Regions from separate parts of the Priestia sp. J2 genome, predicted to be linked through region 1. Evidence: riboswitches for the same ligand, from Rfam matches in the RefSeq annotation. Region 1 holds a riboswitch; each other region holds the start of a gene.
What was found. A riboswitch is a leader RNA that binds a small molecule or an ion and turns the genes downstream of it on or off. The one in region 1 is predicted to bind lysine.
Positions count from the first base shown of each region.

Region 2: another riboswitch for lysine. It lies ahead of lysA (diaminopimelate decarboxylase); the one in region 1 lies ahead of LJY09_RS12635 (amino acid permease).
Region 3: another riboswitch for lysine. It lies ahead of LJY09_RS23395 (aspartate kinase); the one in region 1 lies ahead of LJY09_RS12635 (amino acid permease).

Region 1 covers NZ_CP086208.1:2,515,820-2,519,104, reverse strand. Annotated here, with positions in the region: gene LJY09_RS12640 (hypothetical protein) at 1-326, shown strand, start outside; gene LJY09_RS12635 (amino acid permease) at 363-1,802, opposite strand; lysine riboswitch at 1,905-2,089, opposite strand; TPP riboswitch at 2,264-2,364, shown strand; gene thiT (energy-coupled thiamine transporter ThiT) at 2,397-3,005, shown strand; gene LJY09_RS12625 (ethanolamine ammonia-lyase reactivating factor EutA) at 3,162-3,285, shown strand, end outside.
Region 2 covers NZ_CP086208.1:2,316,030-2,319,314, forward strand. Annotated here, with positions in the region: gene LJY09_RS11605 (dicarboxylate/amino acid:cation symporter) at 1-574, opposite strand, end outside; gene lysA (diaminopimelate decarboxylase) at 625-1,953, opposite strand; lysine riboswitch at 2,092-2,274, opposite strand; gene LJY09_RS11615 (CBO0543 family protein) at 2,341-2,853, opposite strand; gene LJY09_RS11620 (NAD(P)/FAD-dependent oxidoreductase) at 3,192-3,285, shown strand, end outside.
Region 3 covers NZ_CP086208.1:4,514,333-4,517,617, forward strand. Annotated here, with positions in the region: gene LJY09_RS23390 (YslB family protein) at 1-383, shown strand, start outside; gene LJY09_RS23395 (aspartate kinase) at 435-1,667, opposite strand; lysine riboswitch at 1,809-1,986, opposite strand; gene uvrC (excinuclease ABC subunit UvrC) at 2,052-3,285, opposite strand, start outside.

The DNA of each region.
Region 1 (3,285 bases):
AAAAATGGTCCCAAAATGAACTGCATATCCAGCTGAATAGAATCAAACACAATTCTGAACTATCTACTATAGCAGCAGATCCGCTTTTTCATCTGTTAGAATGTACCCGTTCAGGCCTTCAAACTAAACAAGAAATCATAGACTACATCCAAACCATTCCTAATCACCAACTTCCATCTTTTGCAACTCATTTAAGCAGGTTAATTCAGCGTATTTATTATATCGAAGCTGCTGATTACTATAACCGTCCCCTCAAAGGTTATATGCTTGTTATGAAAAACCAATCCGCTTATATATCTCTTCATTTTGCCGATCAGCTCATATAAAAAAAGCTCTCTATTCAAAAGAATAGAGAGCTTTTTTTATTCGTATTTTTTCACTGTTACTTGACATTCTTTTAACGGGATAAGCTTCGACTTTTTCGTCCATTTGTATCCTAACCAAACAATTAAGAATAAAGGAAGTCCGATATAAGAAACAAGTACACCGTACCAGTCAATCGAGTCACCCATAAACGCCGAATAGTTTTGGCCTAAAATAACAACGGCACATAAAATAAAGGCAAAGATAGGGCCAAATGGGAAAAGTTTTGCATGATATGGAAGTTCACTCAAATCATGACCTTGAGCAACAAATGCTCTTCTAAAACGATAGTGGCTGATCGCAATTCCTAACCAAGCAATAAAACCAGACATACCAGAAGCGTTAAGTAACCACGTATATACCGCACCGTCTCCAAAAAATGAAGCACCAAATGCAAGTGTACCGACAAGTGCCGTTGCGATTAAGGCATTAACTGGAACGCCTCGTTTATTCACTTTTGCTAAGAACCTTGGTGCTTTTCCATCTTTCGCTAAGTTCCACAGCATACGCGTAGAAGCATACATTCCTGAGTTACCAGCAGATAAAACAGCTGTTAAAATAACGGCATTAATCGCTGATGCTGCAAACGCCAGACCTGCTCGTTCGAATATTAAAGTAAACGGACTTACTCGCACGTCATCACTTGCTAATGAATTCGCTGTGTATGGAATAAGCATTCCAATAACAAAAATAGCTAAAATATAAAATAACAAGATGCGCCAGAAGACTTGTTTAACTGCGCGAGGAACCGTTTTTTCCGGATCTTCACTTTCTCCAGCTGCGACTCCAAGCAACTCTGTTCCTTGGAATGAAAAACCAGCTGCCATAAAGATACCTAGTACAGTGAAGAATCCACCGTGAATCGGTCCATCACCAAGCGTGAAGTTTTTAAAACCTGGTGCTTCATTGTTAAAGATACCAAAAATCATCATAATACCAATAACTAAAAAGATAATAACCGTTACTACTTTAATTAACGAAAACCAAAATTCAGATTCACCAAATCCTTTTACAGAAAGGTAGTTAAGCCCAAACATAATTAATAAAAACAGGGCACTCCATAAAATAGAAGAAGAGTTCGGGAACCAAAATTTCATAATAAGGGCTCCAGCAGATAATTCAGCTGCAATCGTAATAGCCCAGTTATACCAGTAGTTCCAGCCGAGAGCGAAACCAAAGGATGGATCTACAAAACGAGACGCATACGTACTAAATGAACCAGCTTCAGGCATATAAGCTGCGAGCTCTGCTAGACTGGTCATCAAAAAGTAAACCATTACGCCAATAATAGCGTAAGCTAAAAGCGCTCCCCCAGGTCCTGCTGTGTGAATTGCTCCACCACTTGCTAGGAATAAGCCGGTTCCGATGGCTCCTCCTAATGAAATCATCGTTAAGTGGCGAGATTTCAACCCACGTTTTAATTCTTGCTGCTCTTGCATAGATAAATACTCCTTTCGAATGTACGGAAAGAGACGGGATAACATAAAAAAAGCCCGCAGTATATGTGCGCGCTTTTAAATCTGAAAACCGCGTCAACCTTCCGTGAAGATAGCTCTTCACATCACTCGCATGATGTGACAGTTCTGTTCCTGTTCGGAGACAGCCCCAGCTTAAATCAACCGAGAAGTGATTTAAACTTCGGCAATTTTTCCTTTCAAGCAACATCCTCAATGTTCTCTGCATTTCCGTTACTTTACTATTAAAAACTGCGACCTCTACCTCATCGATTAGGATGAGGGTTTTTTATATTCAATTGACATAAAAGAAGTATAACAAATACTAAAACGATTGTCATTATAAAAAATAGATTCAGAAAATAGAAACATCTTTGAAATCTCTCGAATCTATTTTGTTACGTATGGTATAATAAACATTGTCTTTATACTACATAAATATCCAAACGTACCACAGGGGGAGCCGCCGTGCTGAGAGTGAACGAAATGTTCAGACCCTTCGAACCTGTTAGTTAACGCTAGCGTAGGAATGTGGGAATAGTAGCATATATTTGCTTACTCCTGTGTAAACCGTTTGATATGAATGATTCAAAAACAGGAGTGAGAAACGTGAATAAAGCATTACCTTTACAGGCTAAAATTGAAATAGCTATTTTTGCAGCATTGGCTTTTTTGATTGATCTTTTACCTTCTATAAAAATTGCAATAGGTGTAAGCATTTCGTTCTCTATGGTTCCTATCTTTATTATGTGTTTTCGATGGGGAGTTAAAGGAGGAGCTTTATCTGGATTTCTATGGGGAATATTACAACTAGCTTTAGGAAATGCGTATATTTTAACCCCGTTGCAAGCTTTTATAGAGTATATTATCGCTGTTACCTTTATTGGATTTGGCGGGATTTTCTCTAGTTCTATTAAAGGATATTTAGCTAATAATCAAAGATCAAAAGCTTTCTTTTTTATTATCTTATCTTTAATTATAGGAAGTTTTGCTCGTTATTTTTGCCATTTTATTGCAGGTTTAATATTTTGGGGATTTGCTGCACCAAAAGGAATGCCTGTTCTATGGTATTCTTTCTCCATGAATGGGATTTCGATGATTGGGTCGTTGCTATCATGTCTAATTATCCTTTCACTGTTAATCCCATCGGCATCAAGAATGATTGTAACTAAATCACACTCATCATAAGAAAAAAGACTAAATCTGCCAAGATTTAGTCTTTTTTCTTATTTGTCACCTTTGTTTACACAAAAGTGTGTCAGGTTTGATAACATAGTTAGTGAAATATTCAAAAAACTGTTTTATGATAGTCAACATATTCAAACGAGATAAAGGATTGATCGTATGCTACAGAAATGGATCACGAGCATAGGTTTAGATATTGGAACAAGCACAACAAAACTGATTGTAAGCAAACTGTTAATAGCAAATCAACAAAATCAGTTTACGCTGCCAGGCTGTCAAATTA
Region 2 (3,285 bases), 200 kb from region 1:
CAATTTTAACGACTTTCATCGATACTTCTTGACCCGAAGTCAGAAATTTCGCCATAGGCTGTCCTTTTTCACCAGCCATCGTGGTAGCAATACCGAAGATAACGGCAAAGACAATTAATTGTAAAATATGCTCTTTCGAAAATAACTGAACAAAATCAGGTACAGTAAATGTACTAACAAGCTGATTTAAAAGCGTCATTTTTTCAGCTGTATTTTCACTGTCACCCATTAATTCTTTAATGGCAGAAGTATCTACGTTGTGCAGCGGATTGTAAAGTGATGCGCCTAAAAAGCCTAGAACGGCTGAAACAGCAGCAGTGGCGACAAACACAACGGCGATACCTAGCATAATTTTACCAAGACGTTTCATTTCGTTCATGTTTGCGATCGCCGAAGCCACACTAAAAAAGACAAGGGGAACGATAATCATGAACATTAAATTAAGAAACAAATCACCAAAGGGCTTTACGACTGCCACATCGGGCCCGATAGCATATCCTGCTATCCCGCCAATTAAAATAGCGAGAAGCAGAATAAGCGATGATCTGTACGTTTTAAATACACTTAAAACCATATAGATTTCCTCCAAACAACAATAGCTTCTTTACTACGCAAGAACAGCTATCATTTGCTCATTGCATACGTAGTAACGACTGGCTTTACATCTTTACGCACCAAATCTTCGTATGTTTCTCGCTCTACAGCAAGACGAGCTTCTCCATTTTTCACAAATACAACAGCAGGGCGCGGAATACGGTTGTAATTGCTAGCCATTGAATAGTTGTAGGCACCTGTAGAGGATACTGCTAGTAAATCTCCTTGATTAACGCGCGGTAAATCGATATCCCAAATAAGCATATCTCCTGATTCACAGCATTTCCCCGCAATTGATACTGTTTCATCTTTTTTATCCGTCACTCTATTAGCCAAGACAGCTTCATGTTTTGCATCGTAAAGAGCAGGACGGATATTATCGGTCATACCGCCATCAATTCCTACGTATTTGCGTACACCTGGAATCTCCTTCGTTGAGCCGATTGTATAAAGCGTTGTACCTGCTTCTCCTACGATGCTTCTTCCAGGCTCAATCCAGACTTCCGGAAGGGTATAATTCTGTTCAGTTAACGTGCGGCTTAGCTTTTCTGTCAGTGCATCTACATAATACTCAACTGGAAGTGGAGAGTCGCTTTCGGTATAACGAATACCAAAACCACCACCTACGTTTAAAACTTTTACTTCAAATTCCATTTTATCACGAATACTGAATAAGAAATCAGTTAAAATATCAATGGCGCGAGAAAAACCATCTACTTCAAAAATTTGCGAACCAATATGACAATGAATGCCTAAAAGATCGTAGTAAGGCTTTTCTAATGCAGAACTTACCGCTTTCATAGCCTGGTCATTGGAAAGACCAAATCCAAACTTGGAGTCTTCCTGTCCGGTCATAATATACTCATGTGTGTGGGCTTCAATCCCTGGAGTAACACGCAGAAGAATAGATGCTTTCTGTTTGCGCTCAGCTGCTAAGGCATGTAAAACTTCAAGTTCGGTAAAGTTATCCACAACAAAACAGCCAATATTCGCATCAAGAGCCATTTCAATTTCTTCAATCGTTTTGTTATTTCCGTGAAAATGAATGCGTTCAGCTGGATATCCCGCTTCAAGAGCTGTAAATAATTCGCCTCCTGAGACCACATCTAATGACATATCAAGCTTCGTTAAAAGGCTAGCCATTTCCATACAAAGAAACGCTTTCCCTGCATAGGCGATTTGATATGAAAATCCGCTTCTTTGAAAGGCTGAATGGAAGGCCTTGCATTTCGTCTCAATTAATTCTTGATCGTAGATGTATAGGGGAGTGCCGTATTGTTTTTTCAGTTCGACCGTATCACACTGCCCAATTTCTAAATGATTGCTGCTGTTAATTTTACTCGTTCCATGTAAGTACATAATCCGTATCCCTCCATTTAAATCATTCAACTATAACTTTGATGGTCAGTAGAAAAACACAAAAAAGACCCGTGAAGTGATGTTCACGCGTCTTGGTTTCATAATAATAAAGTATTATTACATTCTAGGCATCAACATCTCTTCAATAGCTCTCCACAAACCAAGTGGTTTGTGACAGCTCAGCATTTATTCAATACTGAACCAGTATATGAACACAATGGATGTTTATATACTTCGGCACGAAATCCCTTTTACTTATCTTCACAGACTCCATTAGTCTCCAATAAGTGACTCTTGATTTCATGCACCTCTATTCTCAGAGAGGAAAATTATATTTAAATGTAACTCCTATTATATTTCCTTTTCCTCTGTCTAGTCAATGAAAAGTTAAGGCATAGGAATATCAAAGAAGATAAATAAAAAAGCTATGAAGCTTCCAGATAGAATCCAAGCAGCCAGCGCTGTCTTCTGATGAATGATTAAAAGTGAGAACGTGACAATATTGAAGAGAAAAGAACATAGCAGCGACCATCCATAATGATGAGTGATACTGTGATTAACATAAGCAATGAACTCAATCACAGTAAATAAAAGCGCCCATAAAAGAATCCACCACAGCCGGCCGCTTACATGCAGCGGCAGCCTTCCTAAAAAAACCGGTATAACAAACGGATAAATAATTAAGGTTATTCCAAGAGAAACCATTAGGTGATCGGGTAGAAAAAGATGATCAATACCAACAGGGTGAAATACCCATACGCGGTGATGAAACAGCAGCACTTCATAAAGCAAATTCCCCGTGACCCAAAACAGCAAAGTAGGGTAGTATTCTTGATACCTTCGCCACTTGCCAAATAGTAAACCAAGAATGATAAAAAATAATACAAATGAAGATTGCATACGCTCTCCTTAAAATAATGGTTATTTCTTTTTATTTACATATTATAGTGGTTTTATTCTTTCATTTTTTTATTCAGCACCTATCATAGAAAAGCCGTAAGCCACAGCGTTAAAGACGTACTACCACTATTTATGGCTTTCTTCACCCTGTTATAATCTTGGTAAAAGAACTTCTACCGCTTTTGCTTACGAGACTAAAGGAGCTATATGTCAAAGTCAGCAAGGCTTAAAAATAAGCTTAAAATAGCTTCGCCTAGTATGTGACTTCTTTTTTTGCTATGCTAAAATTGCATACATATAGCATGAGAATACTAGAAGAAAGAAAAGGGTGTTTCGGTATGAAAACATACATCGTAGTTGGAGCTGGGGTACTTGGAGCTTCTACGGCATATCATTTAGCAAAAGCAGGAGCAGATGTGACATTGATAGATC
Region 3 (3,285 bases), 2.0 Mb from region 1:
AGCTTCTTGGAGACGAAACGAATACCATCTCATACTGGGCAGGAAAACACCTTGCGCGTAAATATCCATTAAATACAATGGATGAAATCGTCGCTTTTTTTAAAGCAGCTTCCTGGGGAACACTGACGCTTGCCAAAAAAGATAAATATTCACTAGAGCTTGAGTTATCAGGTGATGTGGTCAGCAAAAGATTTCAGCAGGAAACTTGTTCATTTCATCTTGAGTCAGGATTTGTGGCTGAACAGATTCAGCGTCAAAACAACTGCCTAACAGAAGCCTACTTAACACCTAAAGAAAAGAACGGAAAAGTGCTGATTTCCGTGCAGTGGGACCGAAAAGATATCTTACCTACCGAAACCCGTGCGGAGCGTTATAAAAAGTAAGAAATACGTATATATAAAAGACGTGGAGATACCACGTCTTTTTTCTTTTCTTTATACTTGCACTGCCTGCTGCTCTTCTAATTCAAATGCTACGTGAAGCGTCTCAACAGCTTTTACCATATCAGCATGCGGTACAACTGTAGATACTTTAATTTCAGACGTGCTGACCATCTTCACTTCAATTTTCTCTCCTGCCAGCACTTCAAACATTTCGGCTGCAACACCTGGATTAGAAATCATGCCAGATCCCACAATCGATACTTTAGCCAGACCGCTTTCATGTTCAATACGCGTATACCCCAAAGTAGATTTATACTCTTTTAAGACGGCAAGAGCAGCTTCTACGTCTACAGTTTTAATAGAAAATGAGATAGAGAGGCGATTATTAGCCGTTACGTTTTGAATAATAATATCCACGTTTAACTGTTCTTTTGCTAATGCTGTAAAAATAGTAGAAAGAGTTTGTAACTCGTTGTTTAACCCTTCAATTGTCACCCGTGAAATATTATCTTCAAACGCAATTCCTCTTACGACTAAGTTTTGTTCCATTGAAACTTCCTCCTCAACAATCGTTCCATTCTCGTTTTCTAAGCTTGAACGCACTTCTAGCGGTACCTGATAATTTTTTGCAAACTCAACAGCGCGCGGATGCAGCACCCCTGCTCCTAAATTGGCTAATTCTAACATTTCGTCATATGAAATAGAATGAAGTTTACGAGCATCTTCTACGTAGCGCGGATCCGTCGTAAACACTCCTGTTACGTCTGTATAAATATCACATTTTGCAGCTTTTAGTGCCGCGGCAAGAGCTACTGCCGTCGTGTCAGAGCCGCCTCGACCTAATGTTGTAATGCTTCCATCTTCTGAACAGCCTTGGAATCCAGCTACTACTACGATTCGACCTCTATCTAATTGGCTTTGAATACGAGTCGTGTCAATGTGCTGGATTCGTGCATTGCTGTGAACTGCTTCCGTCTGGATACCAGCTTGCCAACCTGTTAGCGAAGTGGCTTCATGACCTTTGAATTGAAGAGCCATTGTTAACAGGGAAATCGTTACTTGTTCTCCAGTTGTAAGAAGCATATCCATTTCGCGTTTACTTGGACTGTCCGTAATATCACTTGCTAATTTCACCAGTGCATCTGTGGTTTTGCCCATTGCCGATACAACAACTACTACTTGGTTACCGCGCTCTGCTTCTTGAATAACACGGTTTGCTACATGTTGAATACGTTCAACAGAACCAACAGATGTTCCACCAAATTTTTGAACGATTAATGCCATAATTTTGTTCATTCCTTTTCAATAAATTTGCATATGCAGGATGATGAGAAGCTAAATTTTTTTACTCAGACAATAAAAAAAGCAATGAGATGAGCTCTCATTGCTTAACGAACGAAAATTATAAAACATAACCGTCCACTGCCGTGAGATAGCTCTCCAAGAATCTACATCTTGACAATCCTACGTTTATTCAACGCAGAACCAGCAATCATTACTATGAGGTAATGTTCACTTCGGCAAATTTCCCTTTCCGCATCGTTCATAAGGGCTCATACCCTTCCTGATGCGTACTGATTAAATTTGCACCTCTATCTTCACTTCATTTGATGAAGTGTCGTATGAAATTAGTTAATAGCTTATCAAATATTTTCTATTATTTCAAGACTATTTTTGCAATGTTTCATAAATTTTTTCAGCAATGTTCTGAGGAACACCTGAATTTCGAATATCTTCAATCGTTGCTTCTTTCAATTTTTTCACCGAACCAAAATGCTTTAACAAAGCTTTTTTACGCTTTTCTCCCACTCCCGGAATGTCGTCCAGAACTGACTGAAAAGCGGACTTAGAGCGCACTTGACGGTGGAAGGTAATCGCAAAGCGGTGAACTTCATCTTGAATTCGCTGAAGCAAATAAAATTCTTGACTATTGCGTTCAAGCGGTATGATTTGAGGAGGCTCACCAATCATCAGATTGGAGGTTCTGTGCTTATCATCTTTGACAAGACCTGCTGTAGGCACTAAAAGTCCCAATTCATTTTCGAGAACGTCCTGTACTGCAGCTAAATGCCCTTTGCCTCCATCTACAACAATTAAATCCGGAAGCGGAAGACCTTCTTTTAATGCTCTGGAATACCGTCTGCGAACGACTTCCCTCATGGAACTGTAATCATCTGGTCCCTTTACCGTCTTAATTTTATATTTGCGATATTCTTTCTTTTCCGGTTTCCCATCAACAAAAACAATCATCGCAGAAACTGGGTCTGTTCCTTGAATATTTGAGTTATCAAATGCTTCAATCCGATAAGGAGCGGCAATTCCAAGCTCTTCTCCTAACCGTTCAACTGCGCCAACTGTACGCTCTTCATCTCGTTCAATTAAATAGAATTTTTCACCGAGCGCAATTTTTGCATTTTTACACGCAAGTTCTACTAATTCTTTCTTTTTGCCTCGCTTTGGATGCTGAACCTCTACTTCTACTAACTTCTCAGCTAACTCTGCATCAATCGTTGCTGGAACCATCACTTCTTTTGGCTTAATATTTTTGGCATAAAACTGACCGATAAAAGTTAAGAAATCTTCTTCTGGCTCTTTATAAAAAGGAAACATAGAAACTTCTCGCTCAATTAATTTCCCTTGGCGAATAAAGAAAACTTGAACACACATCCAGCCTTTATCGTAAGAATAGCCAAACACATCTCGATTAACAAAATCATTAAACGTTACTTTTTGCTTTTCCATTGTCGCTTCGATATGAGCAATTTGATCTCGGTATTCTTTAGCCCGTTCAAAGTCAAGTTCTTCTGAAGCTTTTAACATTTTTTCAGTTAACTCTGTTTTGACATGCTCATATCCACCATTTAAAAACCGCGTGATATTTTCAATAATTTGTTTGTTTTGC